DNA from 2 places in the Variovorax sp. 05T418 genome. Region 1 is predicted to be linked to the other one. Evidence: predicted binding sites of a transcription regulator. Region 1 holds the regulator's gene; the other holds the start of a gene.

The links. The regulator sigma-54, encoded in region 1, starts transcription at its own class of promoters, with help from an activator protein. The targets are predictions, from matches to a motif close to TGGCANGNAANCTGCTTT.
Region 2: the regulator sigma-54 is predicted to act here: its motif matches at 5,338-5,355, upstream of AC1DMS_RS16025 (ammonium transporter).

The regions. Positions count from the first base shown of each region.
Region 1 covers NZ_JBFTLJ010000011.1:78,916-86,037, reverse strand. Annotated here, with positions in the region: gene AC1DMS_RS21695 (LysE family translocator) at 1-119, shown strand, start outside; gene AC1DMS_RS21690 (phospholipase D family protein) at 130-1,734, opposite strand; gene AC1DMS_RS21685 (RNA polymerase factor sigma-54) at 1,745-3,337, opposite strand; gene lptB (LPS export ABC transporter ATP-binding protein) at 3,355-4,149, opposite strand; gene lptA (lipopolysaccharide transport periplasmic protein LptA) at 4,146-4,865, opposite strand; gene AC1DMS_RS21670 (thiol:disulfide interchange protein DsbA/DsbL) at 5,059-5,706, opposite strand; gene AC1DMS_RS21665 (SPOR domain-containing protein) at 5,851-6,588, opposite strand; gene argS (arginine--tRNA ligase) at 6,596-7,122, opposite strand, start outside.
Region 2 covers NZ_JBFTLJ010000007.1:106,984-114,105, forward strand. Annotated here, with positions in the region: gene AC1DMS_RS15995 (glutamine--tRNA ligase/YqeY domain fusion protein) at 1-222, shown strand, start outside; gene AC1DMS_RS16000 (hypothetical protein) at 279-581, opposite strand; gene AC1DMS_RS16005 (peptidoglycan DD-metalloendopeptidase family protein) at 646-1,542, shown strand; gene AC1DMS_RS16010 (nucleotidyltransferase family protein) at 1,575-1,865, shown strand; gene AC1DMS_RS16015 (M14 family metallopeptidase) at 1,956-2,891, opposite strand; gene AC1DMS_RS16020 (MBL fold metallo-hydrolase) at 3,014-3,994, opposite strand; gene AC1DMS_RS16025 (ammonium transporter) at 4,067-5,269, opposite strand; gene AC1DMS_RS16030 (LytTR family DNA-binding domain-containing protein) at 5,447-6,352, opposite strand; gene AC1DMS_RS16035 (acyltransferase family protein) at 6,483-7,122, shown strand, end outside.

The sequences.
Region 1 (7,122 bases):
CGTCGGCGGCGCCGCGCTCGGCCTATCTGCGCTACAAGGCCTGGATCGACCGCGCGGCCGGCGGCGTGATGGTGCTGCTGGGCCTCAAGCTGCTGTCGGGCGTGCGCAGCAGCAGCTGAGCCGCGCGGACTACAGCAGGCTCTCGGGCGTCAGCGGCGCCAGCATCTCGAGCATGGTGCGGCCCCAGAAATCGGAGTCGGGCTCCTCGTTCAGCACGGTGGTCCGGCCGGCCTCCTCCTCGCTGATCCACTCGATGCGCGCATTGCCGCTGTCCTTCGCAAAGCGCAGCCGGTAGGCGCCCTGCTGCTTCAGCACCTCGATGAGCTTGAGCGTCTGCTGCGCCATCTCGGGGCTGCGGATGAACAGGCCGATCTCGGTGTTGTGCGTTTCGGAGCGCGGGTCGAAGTTCATCGAGCCAACGAAAAGAACCTGCCGGTCGATCACCGCCGACTTGGCATGCAGCCGCCCCACCGAAGTGCCGAACAGGCCGAGGCGCACGCTGCGACGCGTGCGCGTGGTGCTCAGTTCGTACAGCTCGGCGCCGAGCTCGAGCATCTCGGGCCGGTAGCGGCGGTAGGCGGTGTGGACCAGCGGCTCGTCGGTGGCGGCGAAGGAATTGGTGACGATGCTGATCTTCACGTTGCGCCGGCGGATCTCGCGCATCACTTCGAGCCCCGCCTTGCCCGGGATCAGGTAGGGCGAGACGATGGTCACCTCGGAGCGCGCGCGGCGCATCTGCTCGACCACGTTGTAGCGCACGCTGTCGACGTCGAGCAGCGGCACGCCGCCGTACGAGGCGGTCTTGCCGATCACGCGCTCGGGCGAATCGGCATACGCCTCGGCCAGCGTCCAGATCAGGTCGAGCTTGCCGGCATCCAGGTCTTCGGCGATCGGGCTGTAGCCGAGCAGGTCGTTGGGCGCGGGCCGGGGCGGCGGCGGCGTGGTGTCCGGGCCGGTGGCGGTGTCGAAGCGCTTCTGCAGCTCGTCACGTGTCAGTGTGCTGGCCACCACCGACTGGACCGGCCGCACATAGACGCTGTTCCAGTACTGGTCGAACAGCGCGCCCAGGCGCGGAATCAGCGCGCCGGCGACGAAGGTATCGAGATCGAGAAAATTCTCGCCCGCCGTGCGCCTGAAATACTGGTTGCCGATGTTGCGCCCGCCCGCCACCGCCATCGCGCCATCGGCGATGAAGAGCTTGTTGTGCATGCGCCGGTTGACGCGGCTGAAGTCGAACAGCGAGGCGGTGAAGCGCCTGAGCAGGCTGCCGCGCCCGGCCGGAAAGGGATTGAACAGGCGCAGCTCGACATTCGGCGTGGCGGCCAGGCCGAGCAGCAGCTCGTCCTCGCCCGAGGTGTAGAGATCGTCCATCAGGAGCCGCACGCGCACGCCGCGCCGGGCCGCATCGCGCAGCGCGCGCAGCAGGTAGCGGCCGGTCTCGTCGTTCTCGATCTGGTAGTACTGCACGTCGAGCGTGCGCTGGGCGCGCCGCGCGAGCTGGATGCGCGTGTCGAAGGCGAAATCGCCGCCCGGCATCAGGCGAAAGCCGCTCAGGTCGGGGTCGGGCTGCGAGGCCAGCGCGATCTTGCCGAGCGCGGTGTCGGCCGAGGCGGCCATGGCCCGGGTGCCCGGGCGCGGCGCCTCGTCGGGCAGGGTGGCGCAGCCGGCGAACAGCAGCACCGCCGCCATGGCGAAGACCCATTGCCCACAGCGCGACAGCAGGCGACGGGCCATCGGCGGCTTTCTACAGCGCCTTGCGGAGGTTGGCGGGCGCGATGCGCAGGGCCTCGCGGTACTTGGCCACGGTGCGGCGCGCGCACTCGATGCCCTGCTCCTTGAGCATCTCGGAGATCTGGCTGTCGGACAGCGGCTTCTTGATGCTCTCGGAGCTCACGAACTGCTTGATCAGCGCGCGCACCGCGGTGCTCGATGCATTGCCGCCGGTCTCGGTGCCCAGCGCCGAGCCGAAGAAGTACTTGAGCTCGACCGTGCCGAAAGGCGTGGACATGTACTTGGCCGTGGTCACGCGCGAGATGGTCGATTCGTGCAGGCCGAGTTCGTCGGCAATCTCGCGCAGCACCAGGGGTCGCATCGCGAGCTCGCCGTGCACGAAGAAGCTCTTCTGCCGCTCGACGATGGCGTTGCTCACGCGCAGGATGGTGTCGAAGCGCTGCTGGATGTTCTTGATGAACCAGCGCGCCTCCTGCAGCCGCTGCGACAGCGCCTGGCTGCCCTCGCCCTTGTGCGACTTGAGCGCGCCGGCATAGATGTCGTGCACGCGCAGCCGCGGCATCACTTCGGGGTTGAGCATGACGCGGAACTTGGCATTGGTGCCGCGGCCGATCTTGGTGACGATCACGTCGGGAATCACGATGTTGCGCTCGACATCGACAAAACGGCGGCCCGGCTTGGGCTCCAGGCGCGAGATGACCTGCAGCGCCGAGCGCACCAGCTCTTCGTTGGTGCGCGTGAGCGTGGCCAGGCGCTTGAAGTCGCGCCGCGCGAGCAGCTCCATCGGCTGCTTGCAGATCGCGATGGCGGTCTTGCGCACCAGCGCCTGTTCCTCGGTCTCGCTTTCGCTGGCGAGCGCGCGCAGCTGGATGCAAAGGCATTCGCCCAGGTCGCGCGCGCCGACGCCGGCCGGCTCCAGGCTCTGCAGCAGGCCGAGCGCCACCTGGAAGTGGTGCACCAGCTCGTCGAACTGGTCGTTGTCGTCGCCCGCGAGGCCCGAGGCCAGCGCCGGCAGGGAGTCTTCGAGATAGCCGTCGTCGTTGAGCGATTCGATCAGGAAGCGCAGCGCGGCGCTGTCGTTCTCGTTGAGCCGCAGGCTCAGCGCCTGCCGGTGCAGGAAGGACTGCAGCGACTCCTGGCTGCGCGCGAGCTCGGTGGCGTCGGCGCGCTCGTCGTCGCCCAGGTTGTTCTGGCGCGCGGGGGCATCGCTGCCCCATTCGCTGTCGTCGGGCGCCATGTCGACGGTGCCGTCGCCTTCCCAGTCGGGCTCGCGCTCGGTGGCGTCGGCGGCGGGAACCTCGGACTCGGCCGTGGAGGCGGTTTCGCTGGACGTGGCGGTCGCGCTGCTGGCCGGGGCCGAGCTGAATTCGCCCTCGGCGGCTTCACCGGCCTCGTCGCGCGGCACCGGCGTGTCGATGGCGTCGAGCCCGAATTCCTCGCGCGCGGCTTCTTCCGCGGTGCGTTCGAGGAACGGGTTCTCGTCCAGCATCTGCTCCACTTCCTGGCTCAGTTCGAGCGTGGACAGCTGCAGCAGCCGGATCGACTGCTGCAGCTGGGGCGTGAGCGCCAGGTGCTGCGAAACGCGAAGGGACAGCCCTTGCTTCATGGAGACCGACTCCTCCCTTACATCCGGAAGTGCTCGCCGAGGTACACCCTGCGTACTTCGGCGTTGTCGACGATCTCCGAGGGTGTGCCTTGTGCCAGCACATGCCCGTCGCTGATGATGAACGCGTGATCGCAGATGCCCAGCGTTTCACGCACGTTGTGGTCGGTGATGAGCACGCCGATGCCGCGCTCCTTCAGGAAGCTGATGATCCGTTGGATTTCGATCACCGCGATCGGGTCGATGCCGGCAAAGGGCTCGTCCAGCAGGATGAAGCGCGGCTGCGTGGCCAGCGCGCGGGCGATCTCGACCCGGCGCCGCTCGCCGCCCGAGAGCGCGAGCGCGGGCGAATCGCGAAGATGGTCCACCCGCAGGTCGGCCAAAAGGCCCGAGAGGCGCTCCTCGATGCGCTGCTTGGTTAGCGGCGCGGGCTTGCCGCTGGCGTCGGGCTCGCGCTGGAGCTCGAGCACGGCGCGCACGTTTTCCTCGACCGTGAGCTTGCGGAAGATCGAGGCTTCCTGCGGCAGGTAGCTCAGGCCCATGCGCGCGCGCCGGTGGATCGGCATGTGGGCGATGGGCTCGCCGTCGATGGTGATCTCGCCCGCATCGGCCCGCACCAGCCCCACGATCATGTAGAACGAGGTGGTCTTGCCGGCGCCGTTGGGGCCGAGCAGCCCGACGACCTCGCCCTTTTGCACGTCGAGCGAGACATCCCGCACGACCTTGCGGCTGCCGTAGCTCTTCTGCAGGCCGCGCACCACCAGGCGGCTGCCCGGCGTGCCGTCGGCGTTCTGGGTTCCAGCGGCTTCGATCACTTGCGCCTTTCCCCGTCGCCGCCCAGCGTGGTGCTCGAGCGCAGGCCGGCACCGGGTGCCGGCTGGGGCGCGGCCGCCGCTGGCGCGGCCCGTCCGCCGGCGGGCGCCGAGGCTCCGGGCGCCGGCGCGGTGGCGCTCTTGGGCGTGAGGATGGTCCGCACGCGTCCGCCTGGGGGTGCGTTCACGCCCGTGTTGGGCGGCACGGTGGAACCGTTGACCGTGTAGGTGTCGTTGCTCTGGTCGTAGACGATGAGCGCGCCGGTGCTCTCGTCGTTGGGCGTGGCGCCGATCAGCCGGCGCATGACGGCATTGCGGATGAACTTGACGTTGTCGGCGCGGCTGTCGTATTCGATGACCTCGGATTCGCCCTCGATCCACTCGTCGGGCGCATTGCGCTTCTGCTTGTAGTAGGCCCTTTTGCCGGGCGCCGCCGTGACCACGCCGTACTGGTAGCCCTCGGCGTCCTGGCGCACGTCGATGCGCGCGCCGCGGATGATGATCGTGCCCTTGGTGACCAGCACGTTGCCCGTGAACACGCTCGTCTGCTTGAGATCGTCGTAGCGCATTGCATCGGATTCGATGTTCATCGGCTTGCTGCGGTCGGCGGTCTCGGCCAGCGCGCCCGAGGCCAGGCCGGCCAGCAGCAGCGCGCCGGCGGCCAGGCGGCGGATTCGGCGAACGAAGGGGGTGGTGTGGGGATAGGAGGGCAATGTCATAGAGGCACGAAACTTGCTCTGAACCATTGTATGCGGCGGATCAGCACCAGCCACCAACGCCGATGAAAAAGGCCCGCCGAAGCGGGCCGGTGTCCCCATCGGGAGACACCGCGGAACCGGCTTCGCCGGGCCGCAGGTGCCGCCCCTGCAAGGGGTGGGCGCAGCGGACACGAAGTGCCGCGCAGCGTGGGGGCTAGCCCTTTTTCGCTTCGCCGATCAGGTAGTTGGTGACCTGCAGCGCCTTGGTCATGTTGCCGGCCAGCTCGCCGTCCACGTACCAGCGCCCGTTCACGGCCAGCGCCGGCACGCCGGCCACCTTGTAGGCGTCGGTCAGCTGCGCGGCGCGCTTGGCCTTGCTGGCCACGCCGAAGGAGGTGAAGACTTCCTTGAACTTGGCGCCGTCCAGCCCGTTGGCCCCGGCCCAGGCAATGATGTTGGCATCGCCGTTCACGTTCTGGCGCTGCTTGTGGATGGCGTCGAAGACCTTCGGCTGGAATTCATCGACCTTGCCCATGGCTTCGAGCGCGTAGTACAGGCGCTGCTTGGCCTCGACGTCGTTGCCCACGAAGGGCACGGGCACGCGGCGGAACGCCACTTCCTTGGGCACCGTCTTTAGCCAGGCTTCCAGCTGCGGCTCGAAGTCGTTGCAGTGCGGGCAGTTGTACGAGAAGAACTCGATCACCTCGACCTTGCCCGCCGGCGCGTCGACCGGCACGCGCTTGTCGAGCACCAGGTACTCGGTGCCGGCCTTGGGCGCGCGCGCCTGGGCGTGTGCGGTGTTGCCAGCCAGCGAAAGCAGGCCCAGCGAGGTGGCGGCCAGCGAAAAGTCACGACGTTTCATTGAAAGAGTTCTCCTGTTGGGTACGGCAGACTGAGCCGGCGCGCCGCGCGGAGTTCCCGCGTGCGGCATGCCCAGGGCGATCCTGGCGGCGGCCCATGCCGCGCGGCGAAGCTTAAAGAATATCCGCGGCGCCTGCCGGCTGGCTCAGCGCTGCACGCGCACGAGCGCCGATTCGAGGCCGCCGCTGTCGAGCCGCTCCTTCAGGCGATCGGCCTCGTCCTTCTTGTTGAACGGGCCCGCGCGCACCCGGTAGACCGTGCGGCCGGCCTGCTCGCGCTCGGTGACCCGGGCCTCGACACCCATCAGCGACAGCTTGGCGCGCTGGGCCTCGGCGTCGTCGGTGGTGCGGAAGGCGCCCGCCTGCACGAAGTACATGAACGGATCGGCACCCGCCGCCGCGCTGTTGCTGCTGGGCGCGGCGGAAGCCGTGGTGGTGCTGCCACTGTTGCCGCCGGCGCGCGCGCGGGCCAGGTCGCCGAGCGGATCGTTCGATGGCGGCAGGGAATTGGCCTCGGCCGGCACCGGGGCCGGGCGCGCGGGTTTCGGAGCCACCACCACCGGCACCGGCGGCGCGGGCGGCGGGGCCGTGCCCGGCGCCACGGCCGCGGTGTCGCCGCCGGCGGGTGGCGCCACCGGGCCGGCCGCGGCTGGCGGCTTGGGCGCGCCGGCCTTGCCTGCCAGCGGCGCGTTGGGGTCCCAGTCGCGGTTCTTGCGGGCTTCGGCTTCGTCCTGCTCGGCACCGCCGCGCTGGGTCTTGGTCACGAACGGGATCGGCACCTTGGTCACGTAGACCGCGATGCCCAGCGCGACACCCAACCCCAGCACCAGGCCGACGATGAGCCCGATGACGATGTTGCCGCGTTGTCTGGTTGTCTTCTTCATAGTCAGTTCACATCTTGCTCGGCGCACTGACGCCGAGAATCGCGAGGCCATTGTGCAGCACCTGCGCGGTGGCCGCGACGAGCGCGAGCCGCGCCAGCTTGACCGGCTCGTCGTCGACCAGGATGCGCTCGGCGTCGTAGTAGCTGTGGTAGCTGGCCGCCAGTTCGCGCAGGTAGAAAGTGACGTCGTGCGGCGCGAAATCCTTGGCGGCGGCCGTGAGCATGGCCGGGTACTTGGCCAGGAGCAGCATGAGCGCCTGCGCGGCCGGGCTTTCGAGCGGCGACAGGTCCACGTCCTTGAGCGAGGTGGCGTCGCCGCCCCAGCCCGCCAGCACCGAGCAGATGCGCGCATGGGCGTACTGCACGTAGTAGACCGGGTTGTCGTTGTTCTTGGCCACGGCGAGGTCGACGTCGAAGGTGTATTCGGTGTCGGGCTTGCGGCTCAGGAGGAAGAAGCGCACGGCGTCGGTGCTGGTCCACTCGATCAGGTCGCGCAAGGTGACGTAGCTGCCGGCGCGCTTGCTGATCTTGACCT
Region 2 (7,122 bases), on a different contig from region 1:
GCGGCGGCCAATCCGGGCAGCGGCGAGCTGCTCGACGAGCTCAACAAGGCGAGCCTGGAGGTTTGCTCCGCGTATGTCGAACCGTCGCTGGCCAAGGCGCAGGACGGTGCGGCATTCCAGTTCGAGCGGCACGGCTACTTCGTGCTCGATGCGAAGGCGAGTGCCGGCGGCAAGCGCGTGTTCAATCGCGCTGCGGGCATGCGGGACAGCTGGGGCAAGTAAGACCGCCCCCTGCTCGTACAAAACCGGCGGCCGCAATGGCGCCGGTTTTTTATTGCCTATTGCGCCCGCTTGTAGACCACGCCCAGCACCGCGCTGTTCTCATCGGTCGTGCACAGCGCCGGTCGCCCCTGCGCGCCGATCTTCAGGTTGATCGTGTAGACGCCGTCGCGCGGCGTCGTGCCCCTGTCCGCAACGACGCTCGACGCCGGCACGCGAAACTCGCGCGAGGCCGCGGCCACGCAGTTCTTGATGCTCGCCTCGGGCGCGCCGCCTACACGGATCGCGGTGCTATTGCACCCGGCAGCCAGCGCGGCCGCGCTTACCATCAAGCCCCATCGGCCCAGTGCTCGGATGTTCATGTCCGGTTCCTTTGTGTTCGCTGCGCCCTTGTTTGTTCGCTTCGCAAGCCTCGAGTTCAACGCCATGCATCCCTTGCTTCCCGAATCCGCCCCGTCCGGCCTCGGCCGCCGCTCCGCCCTGCTCGGCACCTTCGGCCTCATGGCATTGGCCTCGGCGCGCGCCGTTGCGGCGGCTCCCTCGGCCAAAAAGAAGCAGCCGGAGGTCTGGCCGCATGCATCCCAGGTGCCGGGCGGCGTGGCCCGCCTGTCGCTCGGTCCGGCGGCCAAGCGCCCGCAGGCCTTCTCGGGCGACCTGCCGCTGCTGGTGGTGGGCGACGCCATCGAATGGACCGCGCTCGTGGGCATTCCACTCGCGGCCGTGCCCGGCGAGGCGAGCATCGCCGTGCGCCCCGAGGGCGGCAACGAAAAGCAGATCGCCTACACCGTGAGTCCCAAGCAATACCGCGAGCAGCGCCTCACGGTGCCGCCGCGCACCGTCGACCTGTCGCCGGAGGACGAAGCACGCTACGAGCGCGAGCGCGCGCACCTCGCCACCGTGATGGCCACCTTCACCGACCTGCGGCCCGACGCCGCGCTGCAGATGCGCGTGCCCGTGCCCGGCCGCCGCTCCAGCTCCTTCGGCCTGCGCCGCGTGTTCAACGGCCAGTCGCGCAATCCGCACAGCGGCATGGACATCGCGGCCGGCACCGGCACGCCCGTGCTGGCGCCGCTGCCGGGGCGCGTGATCGACACTGGCGACTATTTCTTCAACGGCGGCACGGTGTGGCTCGACCACGGCGGCGGCCTGCTCACGATGTATTGCCACCTGAGCCGCATCGATTCAAAGGTGGGCGACGTGCTGAAGACCGGCGAGCAACTCGCCGCCGTCGGCGCCACCGGGCGCGTGACGGGGCCGCATCTGCATTGGTCCGTGATGCTCAATCGGGCGATGGTGGATCCGGCGTTGTTCGTTGCGGCGTGAATTGAACCCGCAGCCGCACTACACTGCGCCCCATGCGTCCTTCTGAAGCTCTGTCACAGCACCGCGTCCGCATCCGCGAGATCGCACTGCGTCATCACGTCAGCAGCGTGAGAGTGTTCGGCTCGGCTTCGCGTGGAGAAGACGGACCCGACAGCGATCTCGATCTGCTGGTCGAACCTACGGAACAGACCACTCTCATGGACATCGGCGCCATCAGGCACGAGTTGAAGGCCCTTCTTGGCATGGAAGTCGACGTGCTCACGCCCAACGGCTTGCCGCCGAAGTTCCGTGATCAGGTGCTGCGCGAGGCGGTGCCGGTATGAGCCGAGGTGATCCGCAGCGTCTTGTGGATCTGCCATCACTTCGCGAACAGATTTCGAAATTGATGGAGCCTTGAGGGCTTCATCGCCGACTCAGATCGGCTTCGTCAAATAAACCGCCTCGCGCCCCACGATCACCCGCTGCGCGGGCATGAAGATCGTGCACTCGTCGCAGGGCGCGCGGATCTCGTCCGGGCCGTTGGTGGCGATCAGCTCGCCCTTGGCAAAGGTCTCGAAGCCGATCAGCGGGCGCACGAACGCGAAGTCTTCCGACCTGATGACGTGCGTCTGCAGCAGCTCGAAGCGGCGCTGCGGGCCGGGCGCCGGCGCGGCGGGGTCCTTGTCGATGAGGCCGAAGTGCGCCAAAAAGTCGAGCGAGATGGCGGTGGCCAGCTCGGAGGCCGAGCGCAGGAAGTGCTGGCCGCATTCGGCGACCAGTGCCACGCCCTTGCCATCGGGCAGGCCATGGCGGCCATGCTGGATCAGCGGCGTGCCGGAGCCCAGGCCGTCGGGCATCACCAGGTGCACCGACGGACGGCCGATGGCCAGCGCCGCCTCGGCGTTGCGCTCGAAGGCGGGATACACCCAGAACGGAATCACCGGCTGGCTGGTGGAGTGGATGTCCAGGATGTGGTCGGCCGCGCTCACCACCGGCCGCAGCGCGCGGGCGCGGCGCAGCTCGGGGCTGTCCTCGGTGCCGTCGAGCCATTCGGGCGACCAGATGCGGTTGAGGTTGTGCACCAGCTGGCGGCTGTCGAAAGGCAGCGCCTGGTCGAAGGACTCGTAGGCTTCCACATTGGCAAAGCTCACAGTGAGCGTGCCGATCTTGGGGCGCACCTGGGTGTCGAGCAGGTGCGTGGCGGCGGTCATGCCGCAGATTTCATTGCCGTGCGTGAGCGCGTTGATCAGCACGTGGGGCCCCGGCTTGCCGGACTCGAAGCGGTGCACATAGTCGATGCCGACGTTGCCCTTGCGGTAGGCGGAGAGATCGCGCGGGAGGACTTCGAGGGCGGGGGGAGCTTGGGTCATGTTGGCGTGGAGTGTGGAGCGGAGCGGTCGGGCGAGTTTGCTACAGCGCGCACATTCGTGCTGCTGGCGCGGCAACACCTGCCCGCGCCGTTCAAGCTTCAGCCGGCCGGCCGGCCGGCTGTCTATCGCACCTGCTGGTAATCCACGGGCACCCAGACGTAGCCCTTGCCTTCGGCCCGCACATGGCCCAGCCCCGGGAACGGCAGGTGCGCGCTGCCGACCAGGTAGCGCCCCTTGGCCGCATCGGCATAGGCCTTCTTGCGTTCCGCCGCCGCCGGCTTCGAATCGACGTCGAACGAGATGGTGATCTGCGGCTGCGCAAACTGCACGGCGGCCACGTGCATCAGGTCGCCCCACAGCACCAGCTTCTGGCCCTTGGACTCGACCAGGTAGATGTTGTGGCCCGGCGTATGGCCATGGGCGGGCACGGCCTTGATGCCGGGCACCAGGTCGGTGTTGCCCTTCATGCCCTTGAACTTGCCGGCCTCCACATACGGGTTCAGCGAGGCCATCGCACCCTGGAAGAAGCCCTTCATCTCGGCGGAAGCCTTCTCCAGGTTGGCCTTGTCGAGCCAGAAGTCGGCGTCTTCCTGCCCGGCGTGGATGGTGGCGTTGGGGAACACCAGCTTGCCGTCCTGCACGAGGCCGCCGACATGGTCGCCGTGCATATGGGTGATGAGCACGTCGTCGACTTGCTCGGGCTGATAGCCCGCGGCCTTGAGATTGGCCTGCAGGCTGCCGAGCGTGGGGCCGAACAGGCCGCCGGCACCCGTGTCGACCAGCACCAGCTTGCTGCCGGTGTTGATGAGATAGGCGTTCACCGAGGTGGGCACGGTGTCCTTCTCGAAGCCGCGATCGAGCAGCTTGCCGACCTGTGCCTGCGTGGTGTTGGTGAGCAGCTTCTTGGGCTCCAGGTCGATGGTGCCGTCGAACAACGCCGTCACCTCGAAGTCGCCGAGCATCGTGCGGTAGAAGCCCGGCGCCTGGGCCTTGACCTGCGGAGCGCCGGCCTGCGCCGTGGAAGAAAACGAAAGCATCAGCAGGCTGCCGGCCAGTGCGGCGACGCCGCGGCGCAGCCAGCGAGCGGGTGTTGTTGTTGTCATGGGTTCTACTCCTCGGCGGTTGTAAGGGGCGCCGAGAATAGCCCAAGCAGGCCGGCCCTGCAGGAACCCGGCCTACCAGTTCACCTCGCGCTCCGGCGTCGCCGAGATGTGGTGGATCGACAGGTCGGCGCCGTCGTATTCCTCTTCCTGCGTGAGCCGCAGCCCCAGCGTGGCCTTGAGCGCGCCATACACCGCCGCGCCCGCGAGCGCAGCCCATGCCACGCCCATCAAGGTGCCGATGAGTTGCGCCCAGACGCTCACGCCGCCGATGCCGCCCAGCGCCTGCGTGCCGAAGATGCCCGCCGCGATGCCGCCCCAGGTGCCGCACAGGCCGTGCAGCGGCCAGACGCCGAGCACGTCGTCGATCTTCCATTTGTTCTGCGTGAGCGTGAACATCACCACGAAGATGGCCCCGGCCACGCCGCCCACCACCAGCGCGCCCAGCGGATGCATCAGGTCGGACCCCGCGCACACGGCCACGAGGCCGGCGAGCGGGCCGTTGTAGACAAAGCCGGGGTCGTTCTTGCCCAGCGCCAGCGCGACCAGCGTGCCGCCGACCATCGCCATGAGCGAATTGACGGCCACCAGGCCGGAGATCTTGTCGATGCTCTGCGCGCTCATCACGTTGAAGCCGAACCAGCCGACGCACAGCACCCAGGCACCCAGCGCCAGAAAAGGAATGTTCGACGGCGGATGCGCGCTCAGCGAGCCGTCGCCGCGGTAGCGGTTGCGGCGCGCGCCCAGCAGCAGCACGGCCGGCAAGGCGAGCCAGCCGCCCACCGCGTGCACCACCACCGAGCCGGCAAAGTCATGGAACTCGCTGCCCGTGGCCGAAGCGATCCAGGCCTGGATGCCGAAGGCCTTGTTCCAGGCAATGCCCTCGTACAGCGGATAGACGAAGCCGACGATGACCGCGGTAGCGATCAGTTGCGGCCAGAACTTGGCACGTTCGGCAATCCCGCCCGAGATGATCGCCGGAATGGCCGCCGCGAAGGTGAGCAGGAAGAAGAACTTCACGAGTTCGTAGCCGCTTTTGGCTGCGAGCTCGGTGGCGCCCACGAAGAAGTGGGTGCCGTAGGCCACGCCATAGCCCACCAGAAAGTACACGATGGTCGAGACCGAGAAGTCGACCAGGATCTTGACCAGCGCATTGACCTGGTTCTTCTTGCGCACGGTGCCCAGTTCCAGGAAGGCGAAACCGGCATGCATGGCCAGCACCATGATCGCGCCGAGAAGAATGAACAGCGCGTCTGCGCCCTGTTTGAGTGCGTCCATTGGAGCTTCTTGCAGTTTTTGGTTTGAATTGGTGCATGCACCCGAATTGCTCGGGGCAGCGCCGCAAGAAAGCAAAAATGGTGCCTGAAGGCTCGTTCGTGGTGCGTCATTGCCGGAAATGGGCGTTAGCAGTGCGGCGGCCGCACCGGAACAGGACGAATCGACGCACCGCCCCAGTCAGCTCGCCCCGGCGCGCAAGGCGTCGCGATAGCGCCGGCTGCAGGGCACCGTGCTGCCGTCGTGCATGTGCAGCCGGGCATCGCCGCCGTCGAGCGGCTCGATTTCCTTGATGCGGCCGAGGTTGACGGCGTGGCTTCGGTGCACGCGCACGAAATGGGCGGGGTCGAGCTGCGCCAGAAAATCGGTGAGCGTGGCGCGCAGCAAGTAGTCGTGGCCGTTGACGTGCAGGCCGACGTAGTTGCCTTCGGCCTGGAGCCAGTCGATGTCGCTCGCGGCAATGAGGAACTCGCGCCGCAGCTTGCGCACCAGGAAGCGCTCGGGGCGCGCGGGCGGCGCGGCAGCCCGATGGGCTTTGGCGGGCTCGGCCGGCGCTGCCGCCGCCGCCTCGGGCGGGTCGAGCACGCGCGCCTCGCCCTGCAGCCGCAGCATGAACACGCCGTACACCCAGATGCCGAACACCATCGAAAGGTAGGCGCGCACGTCCTTCAGGTATTCGTAGCCCCAGCGCCCGGTCCAGCCCGCGAAGTCGTAGCGCTCGCCAACCGCCGCGTAGACCATGGCGCGCAGCGCGAACATCGCCGCCACGTGCACCACGCTGAAGACCACGCTGGCGGCCAGGTGCCAGCCCAGGTAGCGCAGCAGGTGGGTGCGCGCGAGCGGCGACAGCCGGTGCTGGATGGCCACCACCGCCGGCACCAGCGCCAGCAGCACGAGGTGGCTCGACACCTCCCAGGTGACGATTTCCCAGGCGGCGCGCGGCACGGCGCGGTCGCGCGCGTCGACCAGCGCGACGGTGGTGTTGAACACCGCCTGCAGCGCCATGAAGACGATCCAGAAGCCCACTTCCACGCGGCGGCGGATGGGTTCGTAGCGCTCGTACAGGTTCTTTCGGGAATCTGCCATGCCCGGGATTCTCGCGATCCCCGCACCCGGCGGGCGAATTTCGTCCCTGGAGGGCACCGCTCGTCACAAAAGGCCGGCGATCCGTCCCGCGGGCAGGCCACGCGCGGCGGGTGGACACAACCATCGGCCGATGAGCACCACCCCAGCCCCCCTGCCCGACCGGCGGCACGACATCGACGCGCTGCGCGCGCTGGCCTTCCTGCTGGTCATCCTGTACCACGTGGCGATGTACTACGTGGCCGACTGGCCCTGGCACCTCAAGAGCCCGCATGCAGCCGAATGGCTGCAGTGGCCGATGCGCATGCTCAACCTCTGGCGCATGGACCTGGTGTTCCTGGTCTCGGGCGTGTCGCTGGGCTTCCTGAGCCGCAGCCACGGCACCTGGAGCCTGCTGCGCAGCCGCGGCGTGCGGCTGATGCTGCCGCTGGCCTTCGGCATGGCGGTGGTCGTGCCCTACCAGGCCTATGCGCAAGGCGTGGCCAGCGGCCTGGTGGCGCCGGGCTTCGGCGCCTTCCTGCTGCGCTATCTTTCGATGGGCGATCCGTGGCCGAAGGCGGCCTTCGACGGCGCGGAGTTCGGCATCACCTGGAACCACCTCTGGTACCTGCCCTACCTGTTCAGCTACACGGCGCTCATCGCGCTGACGCTGCCGCTGTGGCGGTCACCCGCCGGCCAGTGGATGCGCCGCCGATTCAACGGGCTGCGCGGCTGGAAGCTGCTGCTCCTGCCGGCGCTTCCGCTGCTGGTCTGGACGATGCTGCTGGCGCGGC